2 linked regions of the Loktanella sp. M215 genome follow. The protein of the gene in region 1 interacts with the protein of each later gene in a pairwise test. Links are inferred from orthologs where the notes say so. Each region holds a gene or a part of one and is shown in the gene's direction. Other genes may lie near its edges. The genes, in order: GLR48_RS12225 and ndk.

Region 1 (3,316 bases):
TGACGTGCTGGAGGTGACGGCCCAGCTGGAGGACGGCACCATCATGGGTCTGCAACACCGCGAACTGCCAATCCAGGGCGTCCAGTTCCACCCGGAAAGCATCCGTTCCGAACATGGCCACCGCCTGCTGCAGAACTTCCTCGACCTTGCGGGCGTCGCGGCATGAGCGACGCGCTCAAGCCCCTGATTTCCGCCGCCGCCGAAGGGCCGCTGACCCGCGCGCAGGCCGAACAGGCCTTTGGCATCCTGTTCAACGGCGATGCCACACCGGCCCAGATCGGCGGCCTGCTGATGGCCATGCGCACACGGGGCGAGACGGTGGACGAATACGCCGCCGCCGCCGCCGTCATGCGTGCCAAGTGCCTGCCCGTGAAGGCCCCCAAAGGCGCCATCGACATCGTCGGCACGGGGGGTGACGGCAAGCACACGCTGAATATCTCGACCGCGACGGCCTATGTCGTGGCGGGCGCCGGTGTGCCGGTCGCCAAGCACGGCAACCGCAACCTGTCGTCAAAATCCGGCACCGCCGACGTGCAGACCGCGATGGGCGTCAACGTCATGGTCGGCCCCGAGGTCGTGGAACGCTGTCTGGCCGAGGCCGGGATCGGCTTCATGATGGCCCCGATGCACCATCCGGCGATGGCCCACGTCGGCCCGGTCCGCGCCGAGCTTGGGACGCGCACGATCTTCAACATCCTCGGCCCCCTGACCAACCCCGCCGGCGTCACGCGCCAGCTGACCGGCGCCTACCGCCGCGACCTGATCCGCCCCATGGCAGAGGTCCTGCTGGCCTTGGGGTCAGAGGCCGCGTGGCTGGTCCATGGCTCCGACGGCACCGACGAGCTGGCGATTTCCGGCATCAGCTGGCTGGCCGAACTCAAGGACGGCCGCGTGACAGAGCGCGAGGTCCACCCCGAGGATGCCGGTCTGCCGGTGCACGATTTCGCCGCGATCCTCGGCGGCACCCCGGACGAGAACGCGACCGCTTTTCGCGCCCTTCTCGCGGGCGAGAAAAGCGCCTTTCGCGACGCGACCCTGCTGAACGCCGCCGCGGCGCTTGTGGTCGCGGGCCGTAGCGCGACCTTGCCTGAAGGTGTCGAGATCGCTGCCGCCAGCATCGACAGCGGCATGGCGCGGCAGGCCGTCGATACCGTCGCCCGCATCACATCGGCGGCGTGACGGACCTCGATCTGTCGCGGCTGGGTGGCTGGGCCGACCTGCCGTTCTGGGCTGCGGACTGGCCCCGCATCGCAAAAGCGCTGGCGCCCGAAACGGCCCCTGTTTTCCCGCCCCCCGACCGCATCCTGACTGCGCTTGAACGGACCCAGCCCGACGCCACGAAGGTCGTGATCCTGGGCCAGGACCCCTATCACACGCCCCGCAAGGCCGACGGTCTGGCCTTTTCGATCCCGCAGGATTTCAGTGGCCGGCTCGACAGCCTTGGCAATATCTTCAAAGAGTTGAAGGCCGACCTTCACGTGACGCGGACACGGACCGACCTTGCCGACTGGGCCGATCAGGGGGTGCTGCTGCTGAACACCGCCCTGACCGTGCCGCAGGGCCGCGCAGGCGGCCACGCACGCCTTGGCTGGGACCGGCTGACACGGCAGGTCATCGCGCGGCTTGACGACCGGCCCCGCGCCTACTTGCTCTGGGGTCGCCACGCGCAGGTCTTTGCCCCCGACAGGCCCTGCGACCTTGTCATCCGCACGGCACACCCGTCGCCCCTCTCGGCGCGCCACGGGTTTTTCGGGTCACGCCCATTTTCAACCGTGAACGCCTGGCTTACAGAGCAGGGACAAGCACCAATCGACTGGGCAGGCAGAAAATGACCGATACCATCCTCGACAAGATCAAGGCCTACAAGCTGGAGGAGATCGCAGCCGCCAAGCAGGCCGTGAGCCTCGAGGCGATCGAGGCGCAGGCCCGCGAGGCGAGCCCCACGCGCGGCTTCACCCGCGCCCTTCAGACCGCCGCCCGCGACGGTTACGGCCTGATCGCCGAGGTCAAGAAGGCCAGCCCGTCCAAGGGCCTGATCCGCGCCGATTTCGACCCCGCCGCCATCGCCGCCGCCTACGCCGAAGGCGGCGCCGCCTGCCTGTCGGTCCTGACCGACACGCCGTCCTTTCAGGGGGCACCGGAAAACATCGCACTGGCGCGCGACGCCTGCGACCTGCCGGTCCTGCGCAAGGATTTCATGTATGACCCTTATCAGGTGGCCGAGGCACGCGCCTGGGGTGCCGACGCGATCCTGATTATCATGGCCAGCGTCAGCGACGCACAGGCGCTGGAACTTGAAGCCGCCGCCGCCGAGTGGAAGATGGACGTGCTGGTCGAGGTGCACGACCGCGCAGAACTGGACCGCGCCGGGCACCTTGAGGCACCTCTGCTGGGCATCAACAACCGTGACCTGCGCACCTTCGACACTACGCTCGACGCAACGCGGACCCTGTCCAAGCACGTCCCCGCCGGCAAGACGATCGTCTCTGAGAGCGGCCTGACCGGCCCTGCGGATCTGGCCGACCTCGCCCGCTACGGTGCGCGCTGCTTCCTGATCGGCGAGATGCTGATGCGGCAAAGCGATGTCGCCGCCGCGACCCGCAACCTGCTGGCCAACCCGATGAAACCGGCGGGGTTCTGACCGTGGCGCTGTCCCACTTTGACGAACAGGGCCGCGCCCACATGGTCGACGTGTCCGACAAGCCCGTGACGTCCCGCATCGCCGTGGCGGAGGGGCATGTCACCATGCATCCCGACACGCTGGCGCGGGTCATGGAAGGCCGTGCGGCCAAGGGCGACGTGCTGGGTACGGCACGGCTGGCGGGCATCATGGGGGCAAAGCGCTGTTCCGATCTGATCCCGCTGTGCCACCCGCTGCCGATCACCAAGGTCAGCCTCGATCTGACCTGTGACACCGCCCTGCCCGGCGTGCGCATCAGCGCCACGGTCAAGACGACGGGACAGACCGGGGTCGAGATGGAGGCGCTGACCGCCGTGTCCGTTGCGGCCCTGACCGTGCACGACATGGTCAAGGCCGTGCAAAAGGACATGGTCATCGGCGGCATCCGCGTCACGCTGAAGGACGGCGGCAAGTCCGGCCGTTTCGAAGCGGAATGATCACGGTCGCACAGGCCCTCGACGCGCTTTTCGCACTGGTCGCACCCTTGCCCACCGAGGACGTGCCGTTGGGACAGGCCCACGGTCGCGTTCTGGCCCGCGACGTCATGGCCCGCCGCACCCAGCCCCCTTTTGCAGCCTCTGCAATGGACGGCTACGCGGTGCAGGCTGCCGGTCTGACGTCCGGCATGATTCTGAC
Region 2 (3,198 bases), 610 kb from region 1 along the record:
GCCAAAGGCTTCGGTCATGGCTTCAGAGATCGAATTTGCCTGCACGGCGGAAAAGATCAGGCCGAACGACAGGATGAGGCAGATCGAAAACGCGTAACCCATCGCGCGGCTGCCGACACCGGCGGCCATGTAGAACGCAGGCCCGCCGCGATACTGGCCGTCACCGTTGCGCACCTTGTACAACTGCGCCAGCGTCGATTCGGCGTAAGCCGTGGCCATGCCCACCAGCGCCACCATCCACATCCAGAAGATCGCCCCTGGCCCGCCTAGATAGATGGCGACGGCCACCCCCGCGAGGTTGCCGGTGCCCACGCGGCTGGCGAGCGAAATCGTCAGCGCCTGCAACGGGCTGATGCCCTCGCCAGAGGTCTCTCGCGACCCGGTGATGACGCGGAAGTATTCGGGGAAATGGCGGAACTGGATAAAGCCCAGCCGGATGGTAAAGAAGATGCCGACGGCGAGCAGGCCGTAAACCAGCACATACCCCCATAGCACCGTGTTCAGGAAATCGACGATCGCATTCACGAGGCAGGTCCTTTCAACTGATTGTGACTCAACCCTAGTGCCCTGTGCCGGCCTGACAAACCCGCATGCGTATTATTTCGTGATATCTGCGCCGGTCCACTCGGTCTCGATCCGGACGGTGACCGTATCGCCGACGCCGATGGTACTGCCCGCCTCCGGCACGCCCATCCCCATGCCAAAGGCCGTGCGACTGACCTCTCCGACCGCGGAAAAGCCGATCCGCACCCAAGGCTCGAACATGCCTGCGGTGGTATTACCGTTGAAGGTCGCCTGCAGCGTCACCGGCTGCGTTACCCCGTGCATCGTCAGATCGCCGGTGACGTCGGCCGTGGTGTCGCCCGTGCGTGCGACCTGCGTGCTGACAAAGGTGATCTGCGGAAAAACGTCCGCGTCAAAGAAGTTCGGCCCCAGCAATTCCTCGCGAAACCCCAGCGGCGGTGTGTTCAGATCCAACGAGGCCACATTGATCGTGAACGACACATCAGCGGTCTGCGGTGCGGCAGGGTCCAACCGCAGCGTCCCCTCCAGCGTGTCGAACTCTCCGGTGTAATGCGACAGCCCCAGATGATTGACCGAAAACACGACGCTGGCGTGGGCGGGATCCAGCGTGAAATCCTGTGCCGGAAAACTGGTCGGCGTATCCTGCGCAAGCGCCGGGGCGGCAGAAAGGATCAGGGCTGCAAGGACGGACAGGCGCATGGGACACTCCGTATCGGGTCGCCCGCCAGTCAAGGCCCGGCTGTCCCACGTGTCAAGGCAAAGCCTTTTCACCGCGCGGGGGCCATGCTAGGGCAGCGCCAGCATTCAACGCCGCAGTGCGGCACATTCAGACAGAGGCACCAACATGGCCATTCAGCGCACCTTCTCCATCATCAAGCCCGACGCCACCAAGCGCAACCTGACCGGCAAGATCATCGCCAAGTTCGAGGATGCCGGCCTGCGCGTCGTCGCCTCCAAGCGCATCCAGCTGACGCTGGCCCAGGCGCAGGAATTCTACGGCGTCCACAAGGACCGCCCCTTCTTTGGCGAGCTGTGCGAGTTCATGATTTCCGAGCCGATCGTCGTGCAGGTGCTGGAAGGCGAAAACGCCATCCAGAAGAACCGTGACGTCATGGGCGCCACCAACCCCGCCGACGCGGCAGAGGGCACGATCCGCAAGGATTTCGCCCTGTCGATCGGTGAAAACTCGGTCCACGGCTCTGACGCGCCGGAAACCGCAGCGGAAGAGATCGCCTATTTCTTCTCCGGCCTCGAACTGGTCGGCTGAACATGAAAAAGGCGGGCCAAGTGCCCGCCTTTGCATGATTTTCGCCGGTTCAGGCGAATCGGGGCTGTCCTGTCGGGACGGCCCCTTTGCGTTCCAGATGGGCGCGCAGCAGGGCAACGTTCTTGCGGTTCGACTTGAACGTGGCGTCGAACAGATCGCCGATCAGGGGGATCATGCCGACCAGCGTGTCGGTGGCCGTATTCGCCACCATCCGGCTGATGACATGCGCCGGCGCCCCCAACCGCTTGGATTCGTAGATGATCCAGGCAGAGGGTGCCAGCGTCAACAGATCGCCCACACCCGGGATCATCCCGATGATCGAATCGTAGCCGACCCGCAGCCCGATGACCGGAATCCGGATCGCCGAATCCATCCGGTGCGCCACCTTTTCCAGCCGCTGCAATCTCGCGTGATGATCGGTCATGCGGCAACCGGCTCGCTGCGGCTGATGATCCAGATCGCGTGGACCAGACCGGGGACGTAGCCCAGAATGGTCAGAAGGATGTTCAGCCAGAACTGGCCTCCCAGTCCGACTTTCAGAAAGACGCCCAGCGGCGGGATCAGGACGGACAGGATGATGCGGACGAGGGTCATGGTGATCTCCTTGCAGTGTTCACCAAATCAATGCGCAGGCGCGCACAACGGTTCCCTCAGTCGCGCAGGTGGCGGTCCGTCACACCGATCCTGTCCAAAAACGCCTCCAGCTCCGACCGGCCCGCATCGCCATGCGTGGCCTTCAGCGCGTCGAACTGCTGGCGCAGGGCGGTCTTCTCTGCCCCCTTGCAGTCGTTCCAGGGGCGGCCCTGCAACGCCATGTGCAGCACGTAATAGGAAATGAAATGCGCGCGGTGGCCATTGTCCAGCAACTTGGCATAGGCCGCATTGGCGCCAAGGGCGCGCAGCGTTTCGGCATCGGGAATGCCCGCATCACGGAATGCGGTTTCCATCGCGGGGCCAAGATTGCGGATGCTGGAAATTGCGGTCATGCGCCATCGTGGAACAGGCGCGCGCCCACCGCAAAGGGAAAAATCCGCACCGCCGATGGGAGGATCGGCGGTGCGGACAAATTGCGTCGCTCAGATACTGGCGAAATCCCGGAACATCGGGATCTGCTGTTCTTGCTGCTGCATCGGTTGCGGCGCCAAGGGGGTGCCTGTCTGCTGCGGCAGGGCGTGCGTGTCGCCCTGTTGCTGGTTCTCTGCCTCTGACTGGGCGGGGTGCTGGCTGGCCATTTTAGGTCCTGTAAAGTTGCCGTCGGTTGTTGTCGTTCCCCAACCCATCGCCTCTTGCCGGACGATGTGTTGAGGATGGGGTCGAATCGTGTCGCGCTCTGGGCACAACTGTGGCGGAATTAAGGCATTTTCAACCGGGCCGCCGCCACAATCGTCACTTCGGTCCACGCTTCA

Evidence for each region.
Region 2: the proteins of GLR48_RS12225 (region 1) and ndk interact in binary tests that used the Escherichia coli proteins (3 or more experiments, as listed by UniProt). The link is inferred for Loktanella sp. M215 from one-to-one orthologs.

Annotation. Positions count from the first base shown.
Region 1 is NZ_WMEA01000001.1:2,494,496-2,497,811, reverse strand. What follows is about bases 5-3,003. They hold GLR48_RS12225 (uracil-DNA glycosylase), read left to right. Parts: upstream 5-1,175; coding sequence 1,176-1,832; downstream 1,833-3,003. Other genes in these bases: moaC (cyclic pyranopterin monophosphate synthase MoaC), read left to right, coding at 2,644-3,003; trpC (indole-3-glycerol phosphate synthase TrpC), read left to right, coding at 1,829-2,641; trpD (anthranilate phosphoribosyltransferase), read left to right, coding at 163-1,179; GLR48_RS12235 (anthranilate synthase component II), read left to right, coding at 5-166. Also shown: more of GLR48_RS12235, read left to right, coding at 1-4; more of moaC, read left to right, coding at 3,004-3,117; GLR48_RS12210 (molybdopterin molybdotransferase MoeA), read left to right, coding at 3,114-3,316. UniProt on the Escherichia coli protein: Excises uracil residues from the DNA which can arise as a result of misincorporation of dUMP residues by DNA polymerase or due to deamination of cytosine.
Region 2 is NZ_WMEA01000001.1:3,104,257-3,107,454, reverse strand. What follows is about bases 200-3,080. They hold ndk (nucleoside-diphosphate kinase), read left to right. Parts: upstream 200-1,369; coding sequence 1,370-1,792; downstream 1,793-3,080. Other genes in these bases: GLR48_RS15420 (hypothetical protein), read right to left, coding at 2,869-3,024; GLR48_RS15425 (TfoX/Sxy family protein), read right to left, coding at 2,443-2,778; GLR48_RS15430 (YqaE/Pmp3 family membrane protein), read right to left, coding at 2,213-2,386; GLR48_RS15435 (DUF4112 domain-containing protein), read right to left, coding at 1,842-2,216; GLR48_RS15445 (YceI family protein), read right to left, coding at 598-1,224. In the rest of the region: more of GLR48_RS15450, read right to left, coding at 1-199; GLR48_RS15415 (DEAD/DEAH box helicase), read right to left, coding at 3,179-3,198. UniProt on the Escherichia coli protein: Major role in the synthesis of nucleoside triphosphates other than ATP. The ATP gamma phosphate is transferred to the NDP beta phosphate via a ping-pong mechanism, using a phosphorylated active-site intermediate.